Regions from separate parts of the Pseudomonas sp. 8(2025) genome, predicted to be linked through region 2. Evidence: riboswitches for the same ligand, from Rfam matches in the RefSeq annotation. Region 2 holds a riboswitch; the other holds the start of a gene.
What was found. A riboswitch is a leader RNA that binds a small molecule or an ion and turns the genes downstream of it on or off. The one in region 2 is predicted to bind cobalamin.

Region 1 (7,153 bases), on a different contig from region 2:
TGTTTCGACCTGATCTTCATCGATGCCGACAAGGCCAACTACCCGGCCTACCTGGAGGCCGCGCTAGGCCTGCTGCGCGTTGGCGGGCTGCTGGTGTTCGACAACACCCTGTGGAGCGGGCGCGTGCTGGAGACCGATTCCCTGAGCGAGGATACCCGAGCCATCCAGGCGCTCAATCGCGCCTTGAAGGATGACTCGCGTATCGATCTGTCGCTGCTGCCGCTGGGAGATGGTCTGACGCTGTGCCGCAAGCGTTGAGCCTAGGGGGCTTTGGCGGCGGAGACTCGCCAGATCTTGTTGCCCACATCGTCGGCCACCAATAACCCGCCTTGCTGGTCGATCACCACTCCGACCGGGCGTCCCATGGCTTTCTCGTCGGCATTGAGAAAGCCGCTAAGCACATCGATCGGCGCTCCATTGGGCTTGCCGGCGCTGAATGGCACGAAAACCACCTTGTAGCCGCTATGAGGCTTGCGATTCCAGGAACCGTGCTGGCCGATGAAGGCGCCTTCGGTGAAGGGGGCGGGGAGCTTGCTGCCGTCGGCGAAGGTCAGCCCCAGCGACGCGGTGTGCGGGCCTACCGCGTAGTCCGGGGCGATGGCCTTGGCCACCAGGTCGAGGTTCTGCGGCTTGACCCGTACATCCACATGTTGCCCGTAGTAGCTGAAGGGCCAGCCATAGAACGCGCCATCCTTGACCGAGGTGATGTAGTCCGGCACCAGGTCGCTGCCGATTTCGTCCCGCTCGTTGACTGCGGTCCAGAGTGCGCCGCTGGCCGGCTCCCAGGCCAGGCCATTGGGGTTGCGCAGGCCGGTGGCGAACAGGCGGTGCTGGCCGCTTTCACGGTCCACCTCCCAGATCGCCGCTCGGCCTTGCTCCTTGTCCAGGCCGTTTTCGCCGACGTTACTGTTGGAGCCCACGGTGACGTAGAGCTTGCTGCCGTCCTTGCTGGCGATGACGTTCTTGGTCCAGTGATGGTTGAGGGTGCCGCCGGGCAGGTCGACCACCTTGGTGGCGGCTGCGCTGATCTGGGTGTCGCCGCTCTGGTAGGGAAAGCGCAGTAGCTTGTCGGTATCGGCCACATACAGGTCATTGCCCACCAGGGTCATGCCAAAGGGCGAATTGAGGTTCTCCAGAAACACTGTGCGGGTCTCCGCCACACCATCGTGATCCTGGTCCCTTAGCAGGGTGATGCGGTTGGCGCTGGGCACGGCCGCCCCGGCACGGCCCATGATCTTGCCGGCGATCCAGCCGCGAATGCCCTGGCTGTCATCCGGTTTGGGCGGGGCGTTGGTTTCCGCCACCAGCACATCGCCATTGGGCAGGACGTAGAGCCAGCGTGGATGGTCGAGGTTCTCGGCGAAAGCCTTGACCTGGGTGCCGGCCGCGGCCTGGGGTTTTGCACCTTGCGGCCAGCCGATGGCGGGGGCGATGTTGACCGTGGGGATCAACGTCGGGTTGGGTTCCGGCAGCTTGGGGTTGGGGCCGGTGCCGTCGGACACCTGCAGGCTGGAAGTTTCGCCGCAGGCGGCGAGGCCGGCGGCGATGGCGATCAGTAGGCTGTGCTGAAGCTTGAGCATGCGAATTTCCCTATGAGTGCACGGACGTCGTAGTCATAGAGAAGCATAGCCAGTCGATGGTTCCGCCCGATCAGCGGGCCTCCTTGAAGAGCACGGCGACGCCCGGGTGGTAGTGGCCGGCCTCGTTGTGCAGCTTGCGATAGGCGTAGGGGAAGTACCAGGCCACGGCGCAACAGTGCTCTTTCTGCAGTTCGTCGAGCATGTCCTGGAGCTCTTCCGGGGTAGCGCTGTGCTGGGATTTTTGTGGGGCAACGAACAGGCAACCCAGTCTCAGGTCGCTGGCGTAGCTGATCTTTCTTGCATCCTGGGCAACGTCCAGCAGTGCCTGGGTCAGGTTCAGGCTGTTGACCCTTGGCCAGCGCTGGGTGGCGTGGATGTAGGCGCGCTCTTCCTTGGTGGCCAGGTACAGGTCGGTGCGGGCGTTGCGCGCACCTTCTTCCTGCTGTTTCCTGCTGGGGCTGTGTTCCAGGCTGACCATCTCGGCCATCCAGGCCGCCGCGCTGAGCAGCCCGAGATTGGCCTGCTCGTCGAACCAGTAGGGCGTTTCGTTATCGCCGCGAACCGCGTTGTAGCGATCGATGCAATCGAACCAGCGTTCCAGCATCGGGCGCAGGAATTCCAGCTTCGGATTGCTGATGATCATGCCTTGCATCGAACTCACCCCTTATTGTTGTGTGGTTGGCGCCTGGGGCGCTGAAAAGTGGCTATTTGATATCATTGCTCTGAGTGTGGCACAAGATTGGCGTCAGTTTATTGATGCAGTGCAGTTTTGTGCCGGGGGCGACGGCCGGCTTTAATTGACGCTCCACCCCCAACCCTCTAACCTTCGCGACTTGTTTCAGGTGCTCTGTGGCCGGTGGCCGACAGAGTGAAACAGGGAAGCCGGTCAGGGTCTGTTCCAGTGATGGAGCCGACGACGATTCCGGCGCTGCCCCCGCAACGGTAGATGAGTCAAGACTGCGCCTGACGCCACTGTGTCAATGACACGGGAAGGCGCGCAGTCCGGCAGCCATGCCGCTCATGAGCCCGGAGACCGGCCTGATCCATCCAACGGCATCACGGTGGGCGATGCCAGGCTAGCGCCGTCTGTTCCTTTTCCCTGCCCCCCGTTCCCCAGCCCCAACGGAGAGCTGCCCCATGAGTGAATCCCCCGATCGTGACGAGCGCCATCTGGCGCGCATGTTGCGCAAAAAAGCCGTGATCGATGAACGCATTGCCAACTCGCCCAACGAATGCGGCCTGCTGCTGGTATTGACCGGCAACGGCAAGGGCAAGAGCAGCTCGGCCTTCGGCATGCTGGCGCGGTCCATGGGCCACGGCATGCAGTGTGGCGTGGTGCAGTTCATCAAGGGGCGTAACAGCACCGGCGAAGAACTGTTCTTCCGGCGTTTCCCCGAGCAGGTGCGCTTTCACGTGATGGGCGAAGGCTTTACCTGGGAAACCCAGGATCGCCAGCGCGATATCGCTGCGGCTGAAGCCGCCTGGGCGGTTTCCAGGGAGTTGCTGAGCAACCCGGATATTGGCCTGGTGGTGCTCGACGAGCTGAACATTGCCCTCAAGCACGGCTACCTGGACCTGGATCAGGTGCTCAGTGACCTGCAGGCACGTCCGCCCATGCAGCATGTGGTAGTGACCGGTCGCGGCGCCAAGCCGGAGATGATCGAGCTGGCCGATACCGTGACCGAGATGGGCATGGTCAAGCACGCCTTCCAGGCCGGGATCAAGGCGCAGAAAGGTGTCGAGCTGTGAGCGTGAATTCATGACTGATGTTCGTCATTGCCCGGCAGTGTTGATCGCCGCACCGGCTTCCGGCCAGGGCAAGACCACGGTGACCGCGGCCCTGGCCCGCTTGCACCGCAACCGGGGGCGCAAGGTCCGGGTCTTCAAGTGCGGCCCGGATTTCCTCGACCCGATGATTCTTGAGCGCGCCAGTGGTGCCGCGGTGTACCAGTTGGACATGTGGATGGTGGGCGAGCAGGAAAGCCGCCGTCTGCTCTGGGAGGCGGCGGGAGAGGCCGACCTGATTCTGATCGAAGGGGTCATGGGCCTGTTCGATGGCACCCCTTCCAGCGCCGATCTGGCGCGGCATTTCGGCGTGCCGGTGCTGGGGGTGATCGATGGCACCGCCATGGCCCAGACCTTCGGCGCCCTGGCTCTGGGCCTGGCGCGCTACCAGCCGGACCTGCCGTTTGCCGGGGTGCTGGCCAACCGGGTTGGTACCCTGCGCCATGCGCAGTTGCTGGAAGGCAGCCTGACGGAAGGCTTGCGCTGGTATGGCGCCTTGTCCCGGGAAACCGATATCGAGCTGCCCAGCCGCCATCTGGGGCTGGTGCAGGCCAGCGAGCTGAATGATCTGGACCTGCGCCTGGATGCCGCCGCCGAGGCCCTGGCCAGCAGTTGCCAGGTGGAACTGCCGCCAGCGGTGAGTTTTGCTGCACCCACGCCGGTGGCTTGCACGCCACTGCTCAAGGGCGTGCGGATTGCCGTGGCGCGGGACGAGGCGTTTGCCTTCACCTATGGCGCCAGCCTCGATCTGTTGCGAGCCATGGGGGCGCAGTTGAGCTTCTTCTCGCCGATCCACGATACCCAGCTGCCCGACGCGGACAGCCTGTACCTGCCCGGCGGCTATCCCGAATTGCACCATCAGGCCCTGGCCCGCAACAGCAGCATGCTGCAGGCCATTCGTGCCCATCACGCGGCCGGCAAGCCGCTGCTCGCCGAGTGCGGCGGCATGCTCTACCTGCTGGACTCCCTGACCGATGTCGAAGGCCAGCGTGCCGAGCTCCTGGGCCTGCTGCCCGGAGATGCGGTAATGCAGAAGCGCCTGGCGGCACTGGCCTTGCAAGCGGTGGATTTGCCCGAAGGCAGTCTGCGCGGCCACACCTATCACCATTCCCTGACCAGCACCGAGCTGCTGCCCATCGCCCGTGGGCTCAGCCCCAACGGCGGGCGCGGCGCGGAAGCGGTGTATCGCCAGGGGCGGATGACGGCCTCTTATGTGCACTTCTATTTCCCGTCCAATCCGGCGGCGGTGGCGGCGTTGTTTGCGCCGGGCGCGCCTGTTCAGCCGGTTTTAGCCGAGGGCGTGGCGGGTGAGTGAGCAGGGGTTCTCTGAGGCGCAGCGCGAGGGGGTCTACCGGGCCATCGCCGAGCGCCGCGACATGCGTCATTTCGCGGGTGGCAGTGTCGAGCCGGCAGTGCTGCGGCGCTTGCTGGAAGCAGCGCATCAGGCGCCCAGTGTCGGGCTGATGCAGCCCTGGCGTTTTATTCGCATCAGCGACCGCCTGTTGCGCAAGCACATCCAGCAGTTGGTGGAGGCGGAGCGGGTGCGCACCGCCCAAGCCCTGGGTGAGCGTTCCGACGAGTTCATGAAGCTCAAGGTCGAAGGCATCAGCGATTGTGCCGAGGTGCTGGTGGCCGCCTTGATGGATGACCGCGAACGACACATCTTCGGCCGTCGGACCCTGCCGGAGATGGACCTGGCGTCCCTGTCCTGCGCCATCCAGAACCTGTGGCTGGCGGCCCGCAGCGAAGGCCTGGGAATGGGGTGGGTGTCTTTGTTCGATCCTCAGGCCCTGGCCGATCTGCTGGGGCTGCCGGCAGGTGCCAAGCCCGTGGCCGTGCTGTGCCTGGGCCCGGTCTCCGAATTCTACCCGGCGCCGATGCTGGCACTGGAAGGCTGGGCGCAACCGCGGCCGCTGAGTGAGTTGTTGTATGAGAATTACTGGGGAGTGAGTCAATGAGTGTGGCCTTGCTGAGTGTCGCCGGGGTCGCGCTGGATGCGCTGCTGGGCGAACCCAGGCGCTGGCATCCGCTGGTGGCGTTCGGCCGTGTGGCCGATCGTATCGAGCAACGTTTCAACTCCGCCGGCCGTGGCTGGCGCAGCCATGGCGTCACCGCCTGGGTGCTGGCGGTGGTGCCCCTGACCCTGGTGGCCACAGCGCTGTCCTGGTTGCCCTACGTCGGCTGGCTGGTGGAAATCCTGGCGTTGTACTGCGCCTTGGGCCTGCGCAGCCTCGGCGAGCATGTGGAGCCGGTGGCCCAGGCGTTGCGCAGTGACGATCTGGAAGAAGCACGCCGCCGGGTGGGGTTTCTGGTGAGTCGCCAGACTAGCGAGCTGGACGCCACCGAAGTGGCCCGCGCGGCCACCGAATCGGTGCTGGAAAACGGCAGCGATGCGGTGTTCGCTGCGCTGTTCTGGTTTGCCGTGGCCGGCGCGCCCGGGGTGGTGCTCTACCGTCTGAGCAATACCCTGGATGCGATGTGGGGCTACCGCAACGAGCGCTTCGAACGTTTTGGCTGGGCTGCGGCGAAGATTGACGACCTGCTCAATTACATTCCCGCGCGCCTGGTGGCCCTGACTTACGCCTTGCTGGGCAAGACCCGGCTGGCACTCAAGTGCTGGCACCGCCAGGGCCCGACCTGGGACAGCCCGAATGCTGGCCCGGTGATGGCGGCCGGGGCGGGCGCCCTGGGAGTGGAGCTGGGTGGCGCAGCGATTTATCACGGTGAGCTGCATCAGCGCCCGCAACTGGGTGAAGGCGAGCCGGCCAGTGCCGGTTCCATTGATCGTGGCTGGCAGCTGGTGCAGCGGGGTGTCTGGCTGTGGCTGCTGATTCTTTGCCTGGGGGCTGAATTCTATGCTTGAGCACGGCGGACGACTGCGCAAGGCGGCCGAGCAATACGGGATTGCCGAAGATGCCTGGCTGGACTTGTCCAGCGGGTTGGCGCCCTGGCCGTTTCCCCTGCCGCCCATTGCGCTGCGTGCCTGGGCGCGCCTGCCGGAAACCGATGACGGACTGGAACAGGCGGCCCGCGAATACTACGGCGCCAGTGAAGTGCTGCCGGTGGCCGGCTCCCAGGCAGTAATCCAGTTGCTGCCGCGCTTGCGTCGAGCGGGCAAGGTCGGTGTGCTGTCGCCCTGTTATGCCGAGCACGCCGAAGCCTGGCGCCGCAGCGGCTACCGGGTACGCGAAGTGCTGGAGCAGGAAGTGGATTTCTTCCTCGACAGCCTCGATGTGCTGGTGGTGGTCAACCCGAACAACCCTACCGGCCTGAGCCTGACCCCGGAGCGCCTGCTGGACTGGCACGCGCGCCTGGCTCAGCGCGGCGGCTGGCTGGTGGTGGACGAAGCCTTCATGGACAACACCCCGCACCTGAGCCTGGCTCGCCACGCCCATCAGGTGGGGCTGATTGTGTTGCGTTCGTTCGGCAAGTTCTTTGGCCTGGCCGGAGTACGCCTGGGTTTTGTCCTGGCCGAGCGCCGGCTGCTCAAACTGCTGGCGGAGCAGGTCGGACCCTGGGCAGTCAGCGGGCCGACCCGGGTGGTGGGGCAGGCCTGCCTGCGCGATACCCAGGGGCACGCCCGGCAAAGGTTGCGCAGCGAAGCGGCGAGCGAGCGTTTGGTTGAAGTCCTCGAGCGCCATGGTCTCAAGCCCCAGGGCGGTTGCGCGCTGTTTCAGTGGCTGATCAGTGCCGAGGCCGAATCGCTTTATCACTTCATGGCGCGCCGCGGCATTCTCCTGCGCCTGTTCACTCATAACAGCAGCCTGCGCTTCGGCCTGCCCGCCGAG
Region 2 (7,153 bases):
AAGGTGGCGGGCAACCAGCCCTACGAGATCGATCCGTTGAGCGACATGACCGTGCCGGTGCACGGCGACGCCCGTGGCCTGGCGTCGGTATTGATCGAGGTGCGCAACGATCTGCTGCGTACCCCTGAAGCGGTGCAGCACTGGAGCGATACACTGGCGCCGCTGCTGTAGCCGCGGCGAGAGGAAGGTTTCACCGGCGCGCCCCGAAGGACTCACCCGGCGCGCCAAAACGCTGTTTGCAGGACCGGTACAACAACTAGAAAAACCGCTGTGGTGTGTCTTTAAACCCTGCCAGGTTCAAACACGAAAGCGCGGCCCGAGGTGTCAATGACGACCCGCAGGGCCCCGCCTTTACCCACTTACACAGGCTCAAGGAGAACGGCTTCATGGAGATTGAAGAATTCGGCTACAAACAGGAACTCAAGCGCGGGCTGAGCCTGCGTGACCTGGTGGTCTACGGGATGATTTTCATGATTCCCATCGCCCCGTTCGGGGTCTACGGCTACGTCAACCAGGAAGCCCCGGGCATGGTGCCCCTGGCCTACATCATCGGCATGGTGGCGATGGTCTTCACCGCCCTGAGCTACGGCGCCATGGCCCGCGCCTTTCCCATCGCCGGTTCGGTGTATTCCTACGCCCAGCGCGGCCTCAACCCCCATGTGGGCTTTCTTGCCGGCTGGCTGATGCTCCTGGACTACCTGCTGATCCCGCCGCTGCTCTACGTCTACGCGGCCATGGCGCTCAACCACCTGTACCCGGAAGTGCCCAAGGTCGGCTTCATCCTGGCGTTCCTGGTCAGCGCCACCTTCGTCAACCTGCGCGGCATCACCTTCACCGCGCGGATGAACATCCTGTTCCTGCTGGCGCAACTGGCGGTCCTGGGGATCTTCCTGTTCTACGCCTGGAATGCCCTGCACGGTGGCGCCGGCAACGGCCAACTGACCCTGGCGCCGCTGTACAACCCGGAGAACTTCCACTTCGGCATGCTGATGCAGGGCGTCTCGATTGCGGTGCTGTCGTTCCTCGGCTTCGATGCCATCTCCACGCTCGCCGAAGAGGTCAAGGGCGACCCGGGCCGCAGCGTCGGCCGCGCCGCGCTGATCACCCTGGTGGTGATGGGCGCGATCTTCGTGGTACAGACCTGGATCGCCACCGACCTGGCCGCCGGCATGGGCTTCAAGTCCGCCGACACCGCCTTCTATGAAATCGCCGAACTGGCCGCCGGCAGCTGGCTGGCGACCCTCACCGGAGTGGCCACGGCGCTGGCCTGGGGCGTGGCGGTGGCCATCACCTCGCAGGCCGCGGTATCGCGCCTGCTGTTCGGCATGGCCCGCGACGGCAAGCTGCCCAAGGTGCTGGCCAAGGTCCACCCCAAGCACAACACCCCGCACATCAGCATCTACCTGGTGGCGGTGCTGTCGCTGCTGATCTGCTACCTGTTCATCAACTCGGTGGACACCCTGACCTCCCTGGTCAACTTCGGCGCCCTGAGCGGCTTCATGCTGCTGCACATCACCGTGATCAATTTCTACTGGCGCCGGCAGAAGTCCGGCCAGGTGGTGCGCCACCTGATCTGCCCGGTGATCGGCTTCGTGATCGTCAGCGCCATCATGTACAACATGGGCGTGGATGCGCAGAAACTCGGCGCCATCTGGATCCTTGCCGGGCTGGTCTACCTGTTCCTGCTGAACAAGCTGGGCAGCGGTGCCGCCCTGCCCGACCCGCTCAAGCACTAGTTGCACCCGCGCGGCGCCCCAGGGCGTCGCGCCAACCCCGGCGCTGCCAGCAAGAGCGGCCCGGGGACTGGCCGCCGGATGCCGCGGCCATGGAACTGCGTGGTAACCGACAGTGATGTCTGGCCAGTGCCTGCCCCCCGGGGCAAGCGGCCCTTGATACAGGAGTACACCCATGCTGGCCTTGCGTCCGGTGGCGTTATCCGATCTGCCCCAACTGCGGCGCCTGGCCCGCGAACGCCTGCTGGGCGTGACCTCCCTGGTGGATGACGAAACCTGCCTGCGGGACAAGATCCTCGATTCCCAGGCCTCCTTCGCCAAGAGCGAGGCCAGCCAGGGCCCGGAGAACTATTTCCTGGTGCTCGAGGACCTCGACAGCGGCCAGTTGCGCGGCTGCTCGGACATCCTCGCCACTGCCGGTTTTGCCAGCCCGTTCTACAGCCTGCGCAACCGCCCGTTCATCAGCAGTTCCCGGGAGCTGAACATCCAGCACGGGGTGCCCACCCTGTCGCTGTGCCACGACCTCAGCGAACAGACCCTGCTGCGCAGCTTCCATGTCGACCCGCCGCTGGGCGGCACGCCACTGGCCCAGCTCACCTCCCGCGGGCGGTTGCTGTTCATCGCCGCCCACCCCCAGCGCTTCGCCGACAGCTGCATCAGCGAGATCGTCGGCTACAGCGACGCCAACGGCGAGTCGCCGTTCTGGCAAGCCGTGGGCCAGCACTTCTTCGACCTGCCCTATGTCGAGGCCGAGCGCCTGTGCGCCCTGCAGGGCCGCGGCTTTCTCGCCGAACTGATGCCCCAGTACCCGCTGTACATCCCGATGCTGGCGCAGGCGGCCCAGGACTGCATCGGCCAGGTTCACCCGGATGCCCGGGAGGCCTGCCAGATCCTGATCGACGAAGGCTTCGCGCCGACCCAGTACGTCGACCTGTTCGATGCCGGGCCGACACTTCAGGGGCGCAGCCACCAACTGCGCTCGATCGCCCAGAGCCGGGTCGCCACCAGTTACCCCAGCCCCCAGAGCGGCCAGGGCCAGCAGTGGTTGCTGAGCAACGAGCGGCTGCAGGGCTTTCGCGCCATAGTCGCGGCGCTGGACACCGCCCCGGGCGCTGAAATCGGCCTCGACCCGGCCATGTTCCAGGCCCTGCAACTGGCGCCGGGCGAGCCGGTACGGAGCGTTGCCTTATGAACCGGCCCCTGTTGCCCCCCTGCCCGGCGTCATTGCCAGGAGCCCGCCAATGATCGTCCGTCCGATCCGCGTCACCGATCTGCCGGCGGTCTTGAGCCTGCTCGAAGGCAGCTGTCGCGAACTGAACAACCTGTCCACCGACCCCGAGCGCCTGGCCCATCGGGTGCGCTGGGCGCAGCGAGCCTTCGCCAACCAGGTGGAGCGGGCCGATGCCGACTACCTGTTCGTCATGGAAGATGACGAGCAGCAGGTGATCGGGGTCTGCGGCCTGAGCGGCGCCATCGGCCTGCGCGAGCCCTGCTACAACTACCGGGTCGGCACCACCCACGGCAGCGCCCCGGTGCTGGGCATCGAAAAGCACATCCCGACCCTGTTCCTGTGCAACGAGATGACCGGGCAGTCGCTGCTGTGCTCGCTGTTCCTGCGCCGCGATCACCGCCAGGGCTACACCGGCCGCCTGCTGTCCACCGCGCGCCTGCTGTTTGTCGCCGAATTCCCCCGGCTGTTCGGCGACAAGCTGGTGGCCGAACTGCGCGGCCAGCTCGACAGCCAGGGCCGCTCGCCGTTCTGGGACAGCCTGGGGCGGCACTTCTTCAAGATGGGTTTCCAGCAGGCCAATCGCCTGTCCAGCCACGGCAGCAAATCCTTCATCGCCGAACTGATGCCGCGCCAGCCGCTGTACACCTGCCTGCTCAGCCCCCAGGCGCAGGCCGCCATCGGCCAGGCCCACGCCAGCACCGAACAGGCGGTGAGCATCCTGCGCGACGAAGGCTTCAGCCATCAGGGCTGCATCGACATCTTCGATGGCGGGCCGCTGATCGAGGCCGAGGTGGCGAAGATCCGCAGCGTGCGCGAAAGCCAGACCCTGCCCCTGCTGGTGGGCACTCCGGATGCACAGGCGCCGGTGTGGCTGATTCACAACCGGCGCCTGGAAAGCTGCCGCATCACCGCCGCCCCCGGGCGCCTGGTTTCGGGTTGCCTACTGGTGGACCGGCTGACCGCCAAGCGCCTGCAACTGCAGCCGGGCGACTCGGTACGGGCGGTGCCGCTGCTGGCCTGCGAGTCACGCACGGCCCTGCACGCACAGCGGCACCTGGCCCCGCAAAGCGCCCTGCTCCTGTAGCCGCTGCCGCAGGCTCGGGCCGCGTTCGAAAGAACGGCCCGCAGGGGCGCGAAATCTCAAGACCGCTGAGGTGCTCGACATGAGACTGCCAAGCAAGGCCCTGCGGGCCTTTGCGCAGCCTCGCGGGCTCGGCAGCGGCTACAGAGGCGTCAGGGCGATGAATCCGGTAACACCTGGCGGCAGGCGCAACGTTGACGAACGCCGGGGCGGATGTTCATATGCCGCCCAGTTTCAGGTGCCTCCTGCCGCCGTGCAGGAGGTGAAACGGGAAACCGGTGCGCCCCTTTTCGGGCAAGTCCGGTGCTGCCCCCGCAACGGTAAGCGAGTGCTGCATTCAACAGGCCACTGTACCCAAGGTATGGGAAGGCGAATGCCGCCAGACTCGCAAGCCCGGAGACCGGCCTGTGACGTCTGTTTGGCAATCCTGCGGTGGGCGGGCATGGGCCGGTATGGTCGCGTGCCCGTGGCCGATACCCTCTCCTGCGTGCTTCCCGAAGACACTTTCGAGAAGACCAACAATGACAACACCTGACGCTTTCCTTGCACGCGACTGGCGTGCACCTGGCCGCACCATGAGCGGCGCCCTGCTCGGCTGCCTGTTCAGCCCCCTGCTGCTGGCGGACGACAGCCCCCTGACGCTGGACCGGCAATTTGTTTCCGCCCCCTCGGTGGAGTCCACCACGGTGGCCGAAATGGCCCGGTACGGCAGCAAGGTGGAGATCATCGACCGCCAGCAGATCGAACGCGCCGGCCCCAGCAGCGACATCACCCGGGTCCTGCAGATGTACGTGCCGGGGCTGTATGTGGCGCCCAAGAATGGCCCCTTCGACTACGGCACCTATTCCCTGCTGGGCGGGCGCAACGACGACACCCTGATCCTGCTGGAAGGCGTGCGCCTGAACAACCGCCTGTACGGCGGCCTGTACCTGGATACCCTGCCGGCCAACGCCATCGAGCGCATCGAGGTGCTCAAGGGTGGCCAGAGCCTGCTGTTCGGTACACAAGCGGTGTCCGGGGTGATCAACATCGTCACCCGCAGCCCGCAGACCCGCGACGTCTCCGGCGAGGTCAACCTGGGCCTGGACAGTTTCATGGGCAGGAGCGGCGACGCCCGCACCGAGCAAATCCTCAGCAACGGCCTGGGCGAGCTGGGGCTGTTGGCCTATGTCAGCCACAACGTCTCCGATGGCTACCAGCCATTTCGCAACAGCGCCTACAACGCCAACACCCGGGACAAGAAACGCAGCTATGAAGTGACCACCTTCGGCGCCAAGGCGATCCAGGGCCTTGGCGACGCTTCGCGGCTGGAACTGTTCTACCAGTACAGCGACGCCAACCTGGATTTCGCCCGCCCGGTGAACAACCGGAAAACCACCAACGACCGCATCCAGCAGATCGCCACCGCGACCTTCGAGCAGCGCCTGGGCGAAGGCTTCAGCTACTTCGTCAAGGGCCATGTCAACGACTGGGACACCCGCTACACCAGGATCGACAGCCTCGACGACGCCAGCCTCAAGGTGCGCAACCACAACGACTACTGGGGCTTCACCGACTGGGGCCTGCAGGCCGAGGGCAAGGCCGAGCTGGACGGCGGCCACGTGCTGGTATTGGGCACCGACAACCAGTGGTTCAAGGGCCAGGACGACGTGCTCAAGATCGACAACAAGCAGGCCCAGGCCAATGCCCTGTACACCCAGCTGCGCCCGGTGTTCGACGCCCTGCCCGACTGGCACCCGAGCCTGGGCGTGCGCCACGAGAAAATCAGCGGCGGCGAAAGCGCCACCGTGGGCATGCTCACCTCGCTCTACGACCTGACGCCCCACTGGCAACTGCGCGGCCAGTACGGCAGCGCCTTCAAGCTGCCCAACGCCGAGCAGCTGTACGCCAACGAGGACTACGAAAAAGGCAACCCCGACCTCAAGCCGGAAAAGAGCCTCAATGCCGAGCTCGGCCTGGACTACAAGGGCAGCCTGCTGGCCGGCGAATTCAACGCCAGCGTCAGCGCCTTCCACCGCAAGATCGACGACCTGATCACCCTCGACGCCAACGATGTCTGGAGCAACGGCCAGGGCCGGATCAAGGTGCGCGGCATCGAACTCGACGGGCGCTGGCAGTTCAGCCCGCAATGGACCCTGCAGGCGGACATGACCCGCAACCTGGTGGAGTCGCGCAACGGCGTGACCCTGAGCAACATCCCCGGTTTCTTCGCCCGTTCGCGGCTGGGCTTCGAAGCCCCGGACCGGATGTGGGGCGTGGGTGGCGCGGTCCGCTACATCGGCCAGATCGACAGCCCGAAGAACGTCGACTACGGCCACTATTCGGTGGTCGACGTCGATGCCTATCGCTACCTGGATACGGCCCAGCAGCACCGCCTGAGCCTGCTGGTGGAGAACCTGTTCGACCGCGACTACAGCACCAGCATGACCAGCACCTCGCCCTCGGTGGACAACCTGGGGCGCCCCTTCACCACCGAAGTGCGCTACACCTACCGCTTCTGAGGCCGACCGACATGCATGAGAACTATCAACGGGTGCTGTTCGTCGGCCCCGGCCTGCACGGCGGCGCCCTCGGCGAAGCCTTTCGCAAGGAGCTCCAGGCCCTGCGCGGCGACGGCGCCGACACCCGGGTGATCGACACCCTGGACGGCTTCGACAGCCTCTGGGCGGCGCTGGGCGAAGCCCTGCCCGAGGACGGCGCGAAGCTGCTGGTGGTGGACCTGGAACCCAGCTCCGACAGTGCCTACCTGGACTGGCTGCGCGATGAGCTGGGGCGCCTGGCCCAGGCCCACCCCCAGGCACCGCGGCTGTGGATCACCGCCCAGGCCCTGGGCCGGCGCGGGCTGGACGCGGCCCTGGCCTGCGCCAGCATCGGCCAGCGCGAGCGCCACCTGGCCTGCGACAACGTCAACGCGGTGCAGAGCGACCCGGACTGGTCGCGGGTGCCGCCCCATGCCCGCCAGGTGTTCCTGTGCACCGGCCCGCGCTGCGTGCGGCGCGGCGCCCTGGCGCTGTGGAAGATCCTGCGCCGCGAACTGCTGCGCCTGGAGCACATGGAGACGCCCGGTGGCGTGCTGCTGACCCGCACCGCCTGCCAGTTCCCGTGCAA

Region 1: it holds a riboswitch for cobalamin, as region 2 does, so the genes downstream of both, cobO (cob(I)yrinic acid a,c-diamide adenosyltransferase) here and ACUXVH_RS27085 (TonB-dependent receptor plug domain-containing protein) in region 2, are expected to answer to the same signal.

Annotation. Positions count from the first base shown of each region.
Region 1 is NZ_JBQOIE010000019.1:23,617-30,769, reverse strand. It holds gene ACUXVH_RS27490 (class I SAM-dependent methyltransferase) at 1-258, shown strand, start outside; gene ACUXVH_RS27485 (PQQ-dependent sugar dehydrogenase) at 261-1,580, opposite strand; gene ACUXVH_RS27480 (hypothetical protein) at 1,651-2,232, opposite strand; cobalamin riboswitch at 2,404-2,636, shown strand; gene cobO (cob(I)yrinic acid a,c-diamide adenosyltransferase) at 2,718-3,329, shown strand; gene ACUXVH_RS27470 (cobyrinate a,c-diamide synthase) at 3,340-4,680, shown strand; gene bluB (5,6-dimethylbenzimidazole synthase) at 4,673-5,323, shown strand; gene cbiB (adenosylcobinamide-phosphate synthase CbiB) at 5,320-6,228, shown strand; gene cobD (threonine-phosphate decarboxylase CobD) at 6,221-7,153, shown strand, end outside.
Region 2 is NZ_JBQOIE010000018.1:53,499-60,651, forward strand. It holds gene ACUXVH_RS27065 (N-formylglutamate amidohydrolase) at 1-171, shown strand, start outside; gene ACUXVH_RS27070 (APC family permease) at 387-1,736, shown strand; gene ACUXVH_RS27075 (arginine N-succinyltransferase) at 1,909-2,925, shown strand; gene ACUXVH_RS27080 (arginine N-succinyltransferase) at 2,975-4,048, shown strand; cobalamin riboswitch at 4,265-4,468, shown strand; gene ACUXVH_RS27085 (TonB-dependent receptor plug domain-containing protein) at 4,621-6,546, shown strand; gene ACUXVH_RS27090 ((2Fe-2S) ferredoxin domain-containing protein) at 6,558-7,153, shown strand, end outside.